4 regions of the Turicibacter sanguinis genome follow, and region 2 is predicted to be linked to each of the others. Evidence: a T-box and tRNA genes for the amino acid it is inferred to sense, from the RefSeq annotation. Region 2 holds a T-box; the other regions hold tRNA genes.
What was found. A T-box is a leader RNA that pairs with one kind of tRNA and senses whether it is charged. The one in region 2 lies ahead of pheS (phenylalanine--tRNA ligase subunit alpha), so its partner is inferred to be a tRNA-Phe.
Positions count from the first base shown of each region.

Region 1: it has a tRNA-Phe gene. The T-box ahead of pheS (phenylalanine--tRNA ligase subunit alpha) is inferred to sense a tRNA for this amino acid. The anticodon was not compared.
Region 3: it has a tRNA-Phe gene. The T-box ahead of pheS (phenylalanine--tRNA ligase subunit alpha) is inferred to sense a tRNA for this amino acid. The anticodon was not compared.
Region 4: it has a tRNA-Phe gene. The T-box ahead of pheS (phenylalanine--tRNA ligase subunit alpha) is inferred to sense a tRNA for this amino acid. The anticodon was not compared.

Region 1 is NZ_CP053187.1:101,915-105,180, reverse strand. Features, by position in the region: tRNA gene HLK68_RS00595 (tRNA-Glu) at 30-106, shown strand; tRNA gene HLK68_RS00590 (tRNA-Val) at 134-209, shown strand; tRNA gene HLK68_RS00585 (tRNA-Thr) at 228-303, shown strand; tRNA gene HLK68_RS00580 (tRNA-Tyr) at 307-391, shown strand; tRNA gene HLK68_RS00575 (tRNA-Gln) at 401-475, shown strand; tRNA gene HLK68_RS00570 (tRNA-Lys) at 482-557, shown strand; tRNA gene HLK68_RS00565 (tRNA-Leu) at 596-684, shown strand; tRNA gene HLK68_RS00560 (tRNA-Arg) at 693-769, shown strand; tRNA gene HLK68_RS00555 (tRNA-Pro) at 775-851, shown strand; tRNA gene HLK68_RS00550 (tRNA-Ala) at 867-942, shown strand; tRNA gene HLK68_RS00545 (tRNA-Met) at 967-1,043, shown strand; tRNA gene HLK68_RS00540 (tRNA-Ser) at 1,054-1,146, shown strand; tRNA gene HLK68_RS00535 (tRNA-Met) at 1,164-1,239, shown strand; tRNA gene HLK68_RS00530 (tRNA-Asp) at 1,243-1,318, shown strand; tRNA gene HLK68_RS00525 (tRNA-Phe) at 1,327-1,402, shown strand; tRNA gene HLK68_RS00520 (tRNA-Val) at 1,406-1,481, shown strand; tRNA gene HLK68_RS00515 (tRNA-Lys) at 1,487-1,562, shown strand; tRNA gene HLK68_RS00510 (tRNA-Leu) at 1,599-1,687, shown strand; rRNA gene rrf (5S ribosomal RNA) at 1,695-1,803, shown strand; tRNA gene HLK68_RS00500 (tRNA-Asn) at 1,812-1,888, shown strand; tRNA gene HLK68_RS00495 (tRNA-Glu) at 1,899-1,975, shown strand; tRNA gene HLK68_RS00490 (tRNA-Thr) at 1,985-2,060, shown strand; tRNA gene HLK68_RS00485 (tRNA-Trp) at 2,071-2,144, shown strand; tRNA gene HLK68_RS00480 (tRNA-His) at 2,147-2,222, shown strand; gene HLK68_RS00475 (hypothetical protein) at 2,344-2,670, shown strand; gene HLK68_RS14770 (potassium transporter TrkG) at 3,067-3,266, opposite strand, start outside.
Region 2 is NZ_CP053187.1:1,996,898-2,000,163, reverse strand. Features, by position in the region: gene pheT (phenylalanine--tRNA ligase subunit beta) at 1-850, opposite strand, end outside; gene pheS (phenylalanine--tRNA ligase subunit alpha) at 882-1,910, opposite strand; T-box leader at 1,957-2,162, opposite strand; gene HLK68_RS09625 (Nif3-like dinuclear metal center hexameric protein) at 2,230-3,266, opposite strand, start outside.
Region 3 is NZ_CP053187.1:676,774-680,039, reverse strand. Features, by position in the region: rRNA gene HLK68_RS03390 (23S ribosomal RNA) at 1-22, shown strand, start outside; rRNA gene rrf (5S ribosomal RNA) at 78-186, shown strand; tRNA gene HLK68_RS03380 (tRNA-Asn) at 199-275, shown strand; tRNA gene HLK68_RS03375 (tRNA-Glu) at 286-362, shown strand; tRNA gene HLK68_RS03370 (tRNA-Val) at 390-465, shown strand; tRNA gene HLK68_RS03365 (tRNA-Thr) at 484-559, shown strand; tRNA gene HLK68_RS03360 (tRNA-Tyr) at 563-647, shown strand; tRNA gene HLK68_RS03355 (tRNA-Gln) at 657-731, shown strand; tRNA gene HLK68_RS03350 (tRNA-Lys) at 738-813, shown strand; tRNA gene HLK68_RS03345 (tRNA-Leu) at 855-943, shown strand; tRNA gene HLK68_RS03340 (tRNA-Arg) at 952-1,028, shown strand; tRNA gene HLK68_RS03335 (tRNA-Pro) at 1,035-1,111, shown strand; tRNA gene HLK68_RS03330 (tRNA-Ala) at 1,127-1,202, shown strand; tRNA gene HLK68_RS03325 (tRNA-Met) at 1,228-1,304, shown strand; tRNA gene HLK68_RS03320 (tRNA-Ile) at 1,327-1,403, shown strand; tRNA gene HLK68_RS03315 (tRNA-Ser) at 1,421-1,513, shown strand; tRNA gene HLK68_RS03310 (tRNA-Met) at 1,531-1,606, shown strand; tRNA gene HLK68_RS03305 (tRNA-Asp) at 1,611-1,686, shown strand; tRNA gene HLK68_RS03300 (tRNA-Phe) at 1,695-1,770, shown strand; tRNA gene HLK68_RS03295 (tRNA-Val) at 1,774-1,849, shown strand; tRNA gene HLK68_RS03290 (tRNA-Lys) at 1,855-1,930, shown strand; tRNA gene HLK68_RS03285 (tRNA-Leu) at 1,940-2,023, shown strand; gene ahpC (alkyl hydroperoxide reductase subunit C) at 2,907-3,266, shown strand, end outside.
Region 4 is NZ_CP053187.1:105,886-109,151, forward strand. Features, by position in the region: gene HLK68_RS00600 (CoA-disulfide reductase) at 1-973, opposite strand, end outside; tRNA gene HLK68_RS00605 (tRNA-His) at 1,094-1,169, opposite strand; tRNA gene HLK68_RS00610 (tRNA-Trp) at 1,172-1,245, opposite strand; tRNA gene HLK68_RS00615 (tRNA-Thr) at 1,256-1,331, opposite strand; tRNA gene HLK68_RS00620 (tRNA-Glu) at 1,341-1,417, opposite strand; tRNA gene HLK68_RS00625 (tRNA-Asn) at 1,428-1,504, opposite strand; rRNA gene rrf (5S ribosomal RNA) at 1,513-1,621, opposite strand; tRNA gene HLK68_RS00635 (tRNA-Leu) at 1,629-1,717, opposite strand; tRNA gene HLK68_RS00640 (tRNA-Lys) at 1,754-1,829, opposite strand; tRNA gene HLK68_RS00645 (tRNA-Val) at 1,835-1,910, opposite strand; tRNA gene HLK68_RS00650 (tRNA-Phe) at 1,914-1,989, opposite strand; tRNA gene HLK68_RS00655 (tRNA-Asp) at 1,998-2,073, opposite strand; tRNA gene HLK68_RS00660 (tRNA-Met) at 2,077-2,152, opposite strand; tRNA gene HLK68_RS00665 (tRNA-Ser) at 2,170-2,262, opposite strand; tRNA gene HLK68_RS00670 (tRNA-Met) at 2,273-2,349, opposite strand; tRNA gene HLK68_RS00675 (tRNA-Pro) at 2,377-2,453, opposite strand; tRNA gene HLK68_RS00680 (tRNA-Arg) at 2,459-2,535, opposite strand; tRNA gene HLK68_RS00685 (tRNA-Leu) at 2,544-2,632, opposite strand; tRNA gene HLK68_RS00690 (tRNA-Lys) at 2,671-2,746, opposite strand; tRNA gene HLK68_RS00695 (tRNA-Gln) at 2,753-2,827, opposite strand; tRNA gene HLK68_RS00700 (tRNA-Tyr) at 2,837-2,921, opposite strand; tRNA gene HLK68_RS00705 (tRNA-Thr) at 2,925-3,000, opposite strand; tRNA gene HLK68_RS00710 (tRNA-Val) at 3,021-3,096, opposite strand; tRNA gene HLK68_RS00715 (tRNA-Glu) at 3,124-3,200, opposite strand.

The sequences.
Region 1 (3,266 bases), 1.1 Mb from region 2:
ATAACGAAGTCGCAAAACGGAAAATAAAAGGCCCGTTGGTGAAGCGGTTTAACACACATGCCTTTCACGCATGCATACACGGGTTCGAATCCCGTACGGGTCACCATTTAAAATTAGATAGAAATATCTGCATGGAGGATTAGCTCAGCTGGGAGAGCATCTGCCTTACAAGCAGAGGGTCGGCGGTTCGAGCCCGTCATCCTCCACCATAATTAAATAAAAAAGATGCCGAAATAGCTCAATTGGTAGAGCAACTGACTTGTAATCAGTAGGTTGCGGGTTCAAGTCCTGCTTTCGGCACCATCTGGTGGGGTAGCGAAGTGGCTAAACGCGGCGGACTGTAAATCCGCTCTCTCCGAGTTCGGCGGTTCGAATCCGTCCCCCACCACCATTTTGAAAATGGGCTATAGCCAAGCGGTAAGGCAACGGACTTTGACTCCGTCATGCGCTGGTTCGAATCCAGCTAGCCCAGCCATTAAAAGTCCTGCTAGCTCAGTTGGTAGAGCATCTGACTTTTAATCAGAGGGTCAGAGGTTCGAGTCCTCTGCAGGACACCATTTTAAAAAAAAGAATAAACATTTATGGATAAATAAATGCCTGGGTGGCGGAACTGGTAGACGCACAGGACTTAAAATCCTGCGGGTGGTGACACCCGTGCCGGTTCGATTCCGGCCCTAGGCACCAACTTAATAGCGCCCATAGCTCAATTGGATAGAGCGTTTGACTACGGATCAAAAGGTTAGGGGTTCGACTCCTCTTGGGCGCGCCATAAAACGGGAAGTGGCTCAGCTTGGTAGAGCACCTGGTTTGGGACCAGGGGGTCGCAGGTTCGAATCCTGTCTTCCCGACCATTAATTAAATACCCAGGGGACTTAGCTCAGCTGGGAGAGCGCCTGCCTTGCACGCAGGAGGTCAGGGGTTCGATCCCCCTAGTCTCCACCAATTAAATAAAAAAAATAATAAAATGGCGGAGTAGCTCAACTGGCTAGAGCGTACGGTTCATACCCGTGAGGTTGGGGGTTCGAGTCCCTCCTCCGCTACCAACTAATATGTGGAGGAATACCCAAGTCCGGCTGAAGGGATCGGTCTTGAAAACCGACAGTACGTGAGAGCGTAGCGGGGGTTCGAATCCCTCTTCCTCCGCCATATTAATTAAATAACATCGCGGGGTGGAGCAGTTGGTAGCTCGTCGGGCTCATAACCCGAAGGTCGCAGGTTCAAGTCCTGTCCCCGCAACCAAAAGGTCCAGTGGTGTAGCGGTTAACATGCCTGCCTGTCACGCAGGAGATCGCGGGTTCGATTCCCGTCTGGACCGCCATTTAAATAGGCTTGGTAGCTCAGTCGGTAGAGCAAAGGACTGAAAATCCTTGTGTCGGCGGTTCGATTCCGTCCCAAGCCACCATTTGGAGGATTAGCTCAGCTGGGAGAGCATCTGCCTTACAAGCAGAGGGTCGGCGGTTCGAGCCCGTCATCCTCCACCATAAAAGTCCTGCTAGCTCAGTTGGTAGAGCATCTGACTTTTAATCAGAGGGTCAGAGGTTCGAGTCCTCTGCAGGACACCATTTTTGAAAATAGGCGCGTGCCTGAAATAATGAAATGCCTGGGTGGCGGAACTGGTAGACGCACAGGACTTAAAATCCTGCGGGTGGTGACACCCGTGCCGGTTCGATTCCGGCCCTAGGCACCAAATATAATCTAGTGATGATGGCAAGGAGGTCACACCTGTTCCCATACCGAACACAGAAGTTAAGCTCCTTAGCGCCGAGGGTAGTACGCAAGTGCGAGAGTAGGACGTTGCTAGGTTGTACAATGCCTCAATAGCTCAGTTGGTTAGAGCACTTGACTGTTAATCAAGGGGTCCTAGGTTCGAGTCCTAGTTGGGGCGCCATTATAATAATGGCCCGTTGGTGAAGCGGTTTAACACACATGCCTTTCACGCATGCATACACGGGTTCGAATCCCGTACGGGTCACCATTTATTAGTGCCGAAATAGCTCAATTGGTAGAGCAACTGACTTGTAATCAGTAGGTTGCGGGTTCAAGTCCTGCTTTCGGCACCATTAATTTAATAGGGGTGTAGTTTAACGGTAGAACAGCGGTCTCCAAAACCGTTAGCGTGGGTTCGATTCCTGCCACCCCTGCCATGGCGATTGTGGCGAAGTGGTTAACGCACCGGATTGTGGCTCCGGCATTCGTGGGTTCGATTCCCATCAGTCGCCCCATAAATTAGTAGATAACATCCTTAAAGGATGTTTTTTTATTTAGTTAAATAGTGAAAGATTTACTTTTATATCACCTATTTTCTTATTTTTTATATACTAAATAGTATAGGAGGGATAGAAGATGGAAAAAGGTGAGATAATTTCTATCAATTCCTGCGCTTTAGATGTAACTGTTGAAGAATTTAATAAAAAGGACTTGGAAGAAGCAGGAGTATTGATTGACTATGATTCGGATAATGAGATTGAAATAAATTCTAATAAGCGTAATAAGAAAAGACCATCTTATCAATCAAGTTGGTCTAGATGGATTTTTTTAGGTATTTTAATGGTTCTTTTAGTTATAGTGATGTTTGCAGGTCATGTTTTGATTGAACAACAAGAAAAATCGTTTTTTTCAAATTCTGCAACGACTGAGATTGTTTATTTAATAGAAAATGAGTATATTTAGTTCAAGTAAAAGGAGTATATTGTAGATATACTCCTTTTACTTTTGTCTAAAAATTTTAATAATAGCAATTACAATCACCCAGATTTCAAGTTGGCCAAACATCATCCCAATTATCTCAGTCCATAAGATGACGGTGGAGTTGTGGCAGAAGTAATACCGATAGATAGTCCATTGGTTTTAAGTGCTGATGAAAATTCAAATAATGAGGATTGAAGTGGATAACCCTATACTAAAAAAATGAAAGTACCTATCAGTAAGAGAATTAGATAGGCGAAAGCATAGGTAGAAGCTTCAATAATGAAAGATGATTCTAAAAATATTTTTCCTTCCGGTTTGAGGAGTGTGTCTTCCTTAATAAAAAATTCTGATTTAAATTTCATTTTTAGATTCTAGATTCTAGATACATTGTTTACATAAAAGTAAGATACGATAGAGTTTTATATCACCGGATGTTGAACCTGCTCCCCCGCTCATAATCATGAGAATTATCATTAAGAAAAGCGCAAATGGAGTCCAGTCGTTAAAGGATACGGTTGCATAGCTAGTTGTTGAAATGGCTGAAATAATTTGAAAGAGTGAGTTTCTAAAAGTTTCAT
Region 2 (3,266 bases):
TTTCTTTTGACGTAATCGTCTCATAATCAAATGCATGTAATGGTTGTCCCATTTCTAACATGACGAAGTTTGTGACATCGACTACGTTATTTTTCGGACGCATCCCTGCTGCGATTAACATCGCTTGTAACCATTGTGGAGATTCCTTAATTTCAACATTTTTCACCACGCGTGTTAAATAAGCTGGTGATTTTTCTGTGTTAGATGTTACTTTGATTAAATCTTTAGCTGCTTCTGCTACTTCGTTAACAGAAACCTCTTCAAATTTAACCTCACGTGATAAAATAGCTCCAACTTCGTAAGCCACTCCATACATAGATAAACAATCCATACGGTTAGGTGTTAATCCTAATTCAATAACCGTATCATTGAATTTTAAATATTCTAATGCATCCATTCCAACCGGTGCATCATCCGCACAAACGAAGATTCCTTCAGCATAAGCTGTTGGAACTAATTTTTGCTCAATTCCTAATTCTTTTAATGAACAGCACATTCCGTTTGATTCTTCACCGCGTAATTTAGAACGTTTAATTTTGAAGTTTCCTGGTAAAACAGCTCCTGGTTTAGCGACAATAATTTTTTGTCCCGCAGCTACGTTTTTCGCTCCACAAACGATTTGAAGAACCCCTTCTTCTCCTCCAACATCTACTTGGCAAACCGATAATTTATCGGCATTTGGATGTTGAACACGTTCTAAAACATGACCAATAACAATATTTGTTGCATCTGATAAGATGTTTACTGATTCTACTTCGATTCCTGTGCGTGTAATACGCTCTGCTAATTCTTTTGGATCAATATCGCTAATATTGACATATTGATTTAACCAATTTACTGAAACTAACATGTTATAGCCTCCAATTCCTATTAAAAATGTCTTATTTAAATTGATTGATAAATCTTAAATCATTTGTATAGAAGTTACGGATATCTTCAATTCCGTATTTAAGCATTGCAATACGTTCTGCTCCAATACCAAAGGCAAATCCTTGATATACTTTTGAGTCAAATCCAGACATTTCTAATACGTTTGGATGAACCATACCTGCTCCTAAAATTTCAATCCATCCTGTACCTTTACAAATGTTACATCCACATCCACCACATTTTGAGCATGTTACGTCCACTTCAACTGATGGTTCAGTGAATGGGAAGAATGATGGGCGTAAACGGATTTCGCGATCTTGACCAAACATTTGACGTGCAAGTTCAAGTAATGTTCCTTTTAAATCAGCCATTGTTACATCAGTATCAACTACTAATCCTTCAATTTGTGTAAATTGATGTGAGTGAGTCGCATCATCATCATCACGACGGTATACTTTACCTGGACAGATAATTTTAATTGGACCTTTTCCTTTCGCTGCTTCTAAAACGCGTGCTTGAACAGGTGATGTATGCGTACGTAATAATGATTCTTCTGTAATATAGAATGAATCTTGCATATCACGAGCTGGATGACCTTTAGGTAAGTTTAAAAGTTCGAAGTTATAATGATCCCATTCAACTTCTGGTCCTTCTTCTACCGTATATCCCATTGAAATAAATAATGATTCTAATTCATTTGTCACCGCCTGTAATGGGTGCGTTACTCCAATGTTTACTGTACGACCTGGTAATGTCACGTCGATCGTTTCATTTGCTAATTTTTGTTGAATCGCTAAAGCCTCTAACTCTTCTTTTTTTGTTTCAATCGCTGCTGAGATTGCATTTTTTACTTCATTTGAAACAGCTCCTGCACTTTTACGTTCTTCAGGTTGCATATCTTTCATATTTTTCATTACTTCTTGGATTGGACCTTTTTTACCAAGATATTTAACACGAAGATCATTTAACTCTTTTAAATCCGTCGTATTTGATACTTCATTAATTGCTTCGATTTGTAACTCTTTTAATCGATTTAGCATGACGATTCCTCCAAACTTATTTTTTAAAAATAAAAAAACGTCCTTAAAAAAGGACGTTTCACACGCGGTACCACCTTTATTGACAAATCATTGACTTGTCCACTCAAAACAGATAACGGGGAGTTCCCGGGTGTGATTAGCACCACTCATAAGGTGAATTCATGAGCTATCTCTATAAGAATACTTTCAGTCTACGATATTCTCTCCCTGAATAGCTAGTCCTCACTACTATGCCTCATTCAACGTTTTTTTATTTTTTCTTAGTTCTATTATATACATTGAACCTAAAAAAGACAATATTTTATGTGATTTATTCATTTTAAACAAATTGGAAGGGTTCCGTACTAATCACGGATGCAGTTGCAATCTCTCCAAACAACTCATTTAAAATAGCAGCAACGTGCTCTTTCATTACATACTCTGCATGGTGACCAACATCTAAGACATTTAAGCCCCTATCCTGTGCATCTTGAGCATCGTGGAATCCAACATCACCTGTAATAAATAAATCTACTTTTTTCGCTTTGACAGGTCCGATATAACTTGCCCCACTACCACCAATGATAGCGACTGTTTTAATGGTTTTATCTAGTGACCCGACAAAACGTGCATTTTCAATCTTTAATGACTTTTTGACGTGTTTAATATAATCAACAGCTTTTAAAGGGGTCGGAACTTGTCCCATACGTCCCAGTCCATACTGAGCATCAGGCATCGTCACATTTAAGGCATAGACATCATACGCCATTTCCTCATATGGATGGACCGATTTAATTTTTGCAATGGCGCTTCCAACTAAAGCGGTCGGAATAACCCCTTCTAATTTTACTTCTTCAATCAATTCTACTTCATTTACATTTCCTAAAAACGGTTGACTTCCATCAAGCGGTTTAAATGAACCAATTCCCGTACTCGCAAAGGTACAATGAGAATAATTTCCGATTTGCCCAACACCCGCTTCTGACATCACTTGACGAATCGAATCACTGTGAGTAGCTGGTGTATAGATGACTAATTTAGAATATTCTTCACGTTTGGTTGGAATTAACGGTTGAATATTTTCTAAACCGATGGTTTGAGCTAAACAATCATTCATCCCATTTTTCGCAATATCAAAATTAGTATGCATCGCATAAACACAAATATCATGTTTAATACAAAGTTCAACAATTTTTCCTTTTGGCGTATTGGTATTAATATTCGCTAAAGGACGAAAAATGAATGGATGATGAGCAACAATTAAGTTCGCTCCTTTTTCAATCGCTTCTTCAACGACAGATTTCGTCACATCAAGTGTGACTAAAACTTTTGTTAACGGACGATTGACATTTCCAATATGTAATCCATTTGGGTCTT
Region 3 (3,266 bases), 1.3 Mb from region 2:
AATCGATCGAGGACTTAACCAAAGAAACTGAAGAAGATATCTAGTTTTGGAAGATTAACGAAAGAATCTCCAAAAGGTCTAGTGACGATGGCAAGGAGGGCACACCTGTTCCCATACCGAACACAGAAGTTAAGCTCCTTAGCGCCGAGGGTAGTACGCAAGTGCGAGAGTAGGACGTTGCTGGGCCACCATAAACCAGCCTCAATAGCTCAGTTGGTTAGAGCACTTGACTGTTAATCAAGGGGTCCTAGGTTCGAGTCCTAGTTGGGGCGCCATTATAATAATGGCCCGTTGGTGAAGCGGTTTAACACACATGCCTTTCACGCATGCATACACGGGTTCGAATCCCGTACGGGTCACCATTTAAAATTAGATAGAAATATCTGCATGGAGGATTAGCTCAGCTGGGAGAGCATCTGCCTTACAAGCAGAGGGTCGGCGGTTCGAGCCCGTCATCCTCCACCATAATTAAATAAAAAAGATGCCGAAATAGCTCAATTGGTAGAGCAACTGACTTGTAATCAGTAGGTTGCGGGTTCAAGTCCTGCTTTCGGCACCATCTGGTGGGGTAGCGAAGTGGCTAAACGCGGCGGACTGTAAATCCGCTCTCTCCGAGTTCGGCGGTTCGAATCCGTCCCCCACCACCACTTTGAAAATGGGCTATAGCCAAGCGGTAAGGCAACGGACTTTGACTCCGTCATGCGCTGGTTCGAATCCAGCTAGCCCAGCCATTAAAAGTCCTGCTAGCTCAGTTGGTAGAGCATCTGACTTTTAATCAGAGGGTCAGAGGTTCGAGTCCTCTGCAGGACACCATTTTTTTGAAAAAAAGAATAAACATTTATGGATAAATAAATGCCTGGGTGGCGGAACTGGTAGACGCACAGGACTTAAAATCCTGCGGGTGGTGACACCCGTGCCGGTTCGATTCCGGCCCTAGGCACCAACTTAATAGCGCCCATAGCTCAATTGGATAGAGCGTTTGACTACGGATCAAAAGGTTAGGGGTTCGACTCCTCTTGGGCGCGCCATAAAAACGGGAAGTGGCTCAGCTTGGTAGAGCACCTGGTTTGGGACCAGGGGGTCGCAGGTTCGAATCCTGTCTTCCCGACCATTAATTAAATACCCAGGGGACTTAGCTCAGCTGGGAGAGCGCCTGCCTTGCACGCAGGAGGTCAGGGGTTCGATCCCCCTAGTCTCCACCAATTTTAAAAATAGAATAATCATGATGGCGGAGTAGCTCAACTGGCTAGAGCGTACGGTTCATACCCGTGAGGTTGGGGGTTCGAGTCCCTCCTCCGCTACCAGATAGAATTAATAGTAAGACCCGGACCCTTAGCTCAGTTGGTTAGAGCTATCGGCTCATAACCGATCGGTCGTAGGTTCGAGTCCTACAGGGTCCACCAATTAGTTTTAGTTATACGGAGGAATACCCAAGTCCGGCTGAAGGGATCGGTCTTGAAAACCGACAGTACGTGAGAGCGTAGCGGGGGTTCGAATCCCTCTTCCTCCGCCATATTAATTAAATAACATCGCGGGGTGGAGCAGTTGGTAGCTCGTCGGGCTCATAACCCGAAGGTCGCAGGTTCAAGTCCTGTCCCCGCAACCAAAAAGGTCCAGTGGTGTAGCGGTTAACATGCCTGCCTGTCACGCAGGAGATCGCGGGTTCGATTCCCGTCTGGACCGCCATTTGAATAGGCTTGGTAGCTCAGTCGGTAGAGCAAAGGACTGAAAATCCTTGTGTCGGCGGTTCGATTCCGTCCCAAGCCACCATTTGGAGGATTAGCTCAGCTGGGAGAGCATCTGCCTTACAAGCAGAGGGTCGGCGGTTCGAGCCCGTCATCCTCCACCATAAAAGTCCTGCTAGCTCAGTTGGTAGAGCATCTGACTTTTAATCAGAGGGTCAGAGGTTCGAGTCCTCTGCAGGACACCATTTATAGATGCGGGTGTGGCGGAATTGGCAGACGCGCTAGATTTAGGCTCTAGTACCTTTGGTGTGCAGGTTCAACTCCTGTCACCCGCACCATATTAATGATTAAAATGATAATTGGTTATCATTTTTTTTGTTTAGAAAATTAAATACTATAGCATATAAAAAAAGACTAGTTTTATTAAGAACTAGTCTTTTTTTATTCTTTTTTAAATAGTGCTGTCGGTTAAAGTATAATCTATTTACAGTGAATGACTTTAAGTGAAATCCTGAGACTCATAAAAGCTATAAATGGATTAACTGTTGAGTGTAGGATAGACTTTATGATGGTGCATAATTTTGACTCTGGTATTTTTTTTGAGTTTTCAAAGTAATACCATATTATATTTTATAAAAAATGTAATAGTTCTTTTCAACAAGAGAGACTTTTAAGACGAATATGGATTGATAAGATATACTTTCTTTAAATATAAAGCTAGTGAGCCTATTTAATTTAAACTCTTTTAAATAATCTTTATTTTTAATATTTAAAAATTTTCTATTACAATATGAATAAAATATCAAAATTTATTCTTTCAATATGGTTTTAATCAATAACATTGTAATAGGATAGGAGAGTTAATCTAACTATGTTAATATATGGAAAACACATTGTGGTGGAGAGAATGAGCAATGGATTCTAGATAAATATTTTATGTTTATTATTTCTAGTAGTTTGAATAATAAGGTTATTAGGAAAAGACATCGTTATGATGTCTTTTTTATATCAACTAAATTTCTTATTACTGAAAATCAGGAATAAATAAAATTATCCTGAAACTTAATACAGATACGATAACCCCTAATATCTTGGACTGATATATAAATATGATTTTAAAAAATTATTATTATTTTAATCATTATATTTGACTTTTTAAATTGCTTAATATATAATAACAATATCAGTAATTATTACTATAATGAATTTGGAGGGATTACAATGTCATTAATCAATACTCAAGTAGTAGATTTTAAAGTTCAAGCTTATCACAATGGTGAATTCAAAGAAGTAACTAACGAAACAATTAAAGGACAATGGTCTGTATTCTTCTTCTATCCAGCAGATTTCACTTTCGTTTGTCCAACTGAATTAGGAGATTTAGCAGATAACTATTCTAAATTCCAAGAAATGGGATGTGAAGTATATTCTGTATCTACAGATACTCACTTCGTTCATAAAGCATGGGCTGATGCTTCTGAAACAATTGCAAAAATCAAATATCCAATGTTAGCAGATCCAACTGGAACTTTAGCTCGTGGATTTGGTGTTATGATTGAAGAAGAAGGTTTAGCTTTACGT
Region 4 (3,266 bases), 1.1 Mb from region 2:
AAGAACCGTTAAATTGTTGATGGGCACCTGCTAAATTTTCACCAATAATGCGTCCCATTTTATTTGCAACCGTTGCTAATGGAATATAAGCCGGTTCAGATTTCAAAATATGATTGATACTTGCACAATCACCAGCTGCGTAAATATCTTCAATTGAAGTACGCCCCTCTTGATCAATGATAATGGCACCATTACGGAGCATTTTAATTCCTGTATCTACTAAAAATTCAGTATTCGGTCGTACACCAGCAGTTAAGACAACAATATCGACATCATAACTTTCATCTTTAGTTTGAATTTTAGTTACATATTCTTGACCTTCTAAAGCTGTAACTGTTTGAGCTAAATGCAGATGAACATTGTGAGCTCTTAGCTCTTCTTCTAGAATATCTGTTATTTCTTTATCAAAAGTATCAACCAGAACACGATCATTTAATTGGAAAACATGAACTTCTTTTCCATATTGCTTAGCCGCTTCAACAACCTCAAGCCCAATAAACCCTGCTCCTACAATCGCAACACGATTTAAATCAGAATTTTGCATTGCTTGTTTTAAATCATGACCGTCTTCCATGCTTTTTAAAGTGTAAACATGTTTAAGATTTACATTTTGAATTGGAGGGATAATGGCACTTGCTCCTGTTGCAACCATTAATCGATCATAGTAATCGTCAAACACTTCATTTGTTGTTAAATTTTTTACAGTTACAACTTTATTATCTACATCTACTTTTAATACTTCATGTTCTGGATGAACAGAAATTCCTGAGGAATTGAATTGCTCTACTGTTCTTGCAATCATATTTTGAGAATCTTCAAAGAAATTTCCGACAAAATAAGGTAAACCACATGCTCCAAATGAAACATGTTTTGATTTTTCATATACTGTTATACTTGCATCTTTATTTGAACGCTTTAATTTTGCAGCAGCACTCATTCCAGCTGCAACACCACCAATAATAACAACCTTCATCATATAACCTCCTTAAAATTACCTTACATTATCTTATATTATATCAAATTTTCTCATAATATATATAAATAATGCCAAGCATAAAAAAAACATCCTTTAAGGATGTTATCTACTAATTTATGGGGCGACTGATGGGAATCGAACCCACGAATGCCGGAGCCACAATCCGGTGCGTTAACCACTTCGCCACAATCGCCATGGCAGGGGTGGCAGGAATCGAACCCACGCTAACGGTTTTGGAGACCGCTGTTCTACCGTTAAACTACACCCCTATTAAATTAATGGTGCCGAAAGCAGGACTTGAACCCGCAACCTACTGATTACAAGTCAGTTGCTCTACCAATTGAGCTATTTCGGCACTAATAAATGGTGACCCGTACGGGATTCGAACCCGTGTATGCATGCGTGAAAGGCATGTGTGTTAAACCGCTTCACCAACGGGCCATTATTATAATGGCGCCCCAACTAGGACTCGAACCTAGGACCCCTTGATTAACAGTCAAGTGCTCTAACCAACTGAGCTATTGAGGCATTGTACAACCTAGCAACGTCCTACTCTCGCACTTGCGTACTACCCTCGGCGCTAAGGAGCTTAACTTCTGTGTTCGGTATGGGAACAGGTGTGACCTCCTTGCCATCATCACTAGATTATATTTGGTGCCTAGGGCCGGAATCGAACCGGCACGGGTGTCACCACCCGCAGGATTTTAAGTCCTGTGCGTCTACCAGTTCCGCCACCCAGGCATTTCATTATTTCAGGCACGCGCCTATTTTCAAAAATGGTGTCCTGCAGAGGACTCGAACCTCTGACCCTCTGATTAAAAGTCAGATGCTCTACCAACTGAGCTAGCAGGACTTTTATGGTGGAGGATGACGGGCTCGAACCGCCGACCCTCTGCTTGTAAGGCAGATGCTCTCCCAGCTGAGCTAATCCTCCAAATGGTGGCTTGGGACGGAATCGAACCGCCGACACAAGGATTTTCAGTCCTTTGCTCTACCGACTGAGCTACCAAGCCTATTTAAATGGCGGTCCAGACGGGAATCGAACCCGCGATCTCCTGCGTGACAGGCAGGCATGTTAACCGCTACACCACTGGACCTTTTGGTTGCGGGGACAGGACTTGAACCTGCGACCTTCGGGTTATGAGCCCGACGAGCTACCAACTGCTCCACCCCGCGATGTTATTTAATTAATATGGCGGAGGAAGAGGGATTCGAACCCCCGCTACGCTCTCACGTACTGTCGGTTTTCAAGACCGATCCCTTCAGCCGGACTTGGGTATTCCTCCACATATTAGTTGGTAGCGGAGGAGGGACTCGAACCCCCAACCTCACGGGTATGAACCGTACGCTCTAGCCAGTTGAGCTACTCCGCCATTTTATTATTTTTTTTATTTGATTAATGGTCGGGAAGACAGGATTCGAACCTGCGACCCCCTGGTCCCAAACCAGGTGCTCTACCAAGCTGAGCCACTTCCCGTTTTATGGCGCGCCCAAGAGGAGTCGAACCCCTAACCTTTTGATCCGTAGTCAAACGCTCTATCCAATTGAGCTATGGGCGCTATTAAGTTGGTGCCTAGGGCCGGAATCGAACCGGCACGGGTGTCACCACCCGCAGGATTTTAAGTCCTGTGCGTCTACCAGTTCCGCCACCCAGGCATTTATTTATCCATAAATGTTTATTCTTTTTTTTAAAATGGTGTCCTGCAGAGGACTCGAACCTCTGACCCTCTGATTAAAAGTCAGATGCTCTACCAACTGAGCTAGCAGGACTTTTAATGGCTGGGCTAGCTGGATTCGAACCAGCGCATGACGGAGTCAAAGTCCGTTGCCTTACCGCTTGGCTATAGCCCATTTTCAAAATGGTGGTGGGGGACGGATTCGAACCGCCGAACTCGGAGAGAGCGGATTTACAGTCCGCCGCGTTTAGCCACTTCGCTACCCCACCAGATGGTGCCGAAAGCAGGACTTGAACCCGCAACCTACTGATTACAAGTCAGTTGCTCTACCAATTGAGCTATTTCGGCATCTTTTTTTTATTTAATTATGGTGGAGGATGACGGGCTCGAACCGCCGACCCTCTGCTTGTAAGGCAGATGCTCTCCCAGCTGAGCTAATCCTCCATGCAGATATTTCTATCTAATTTTAAATGGTGACCCGTACGGGATTCGAACCCGTGTATGCATGCGTGAAAGGCATGTGTGTTAAACCGCTTCACCAACGGGCCTTTTATTTTCCGTTTTGCGACTTCGTTATTCTATCATCTCAACTTGTTTTCGTCAAGAGTTTTTTT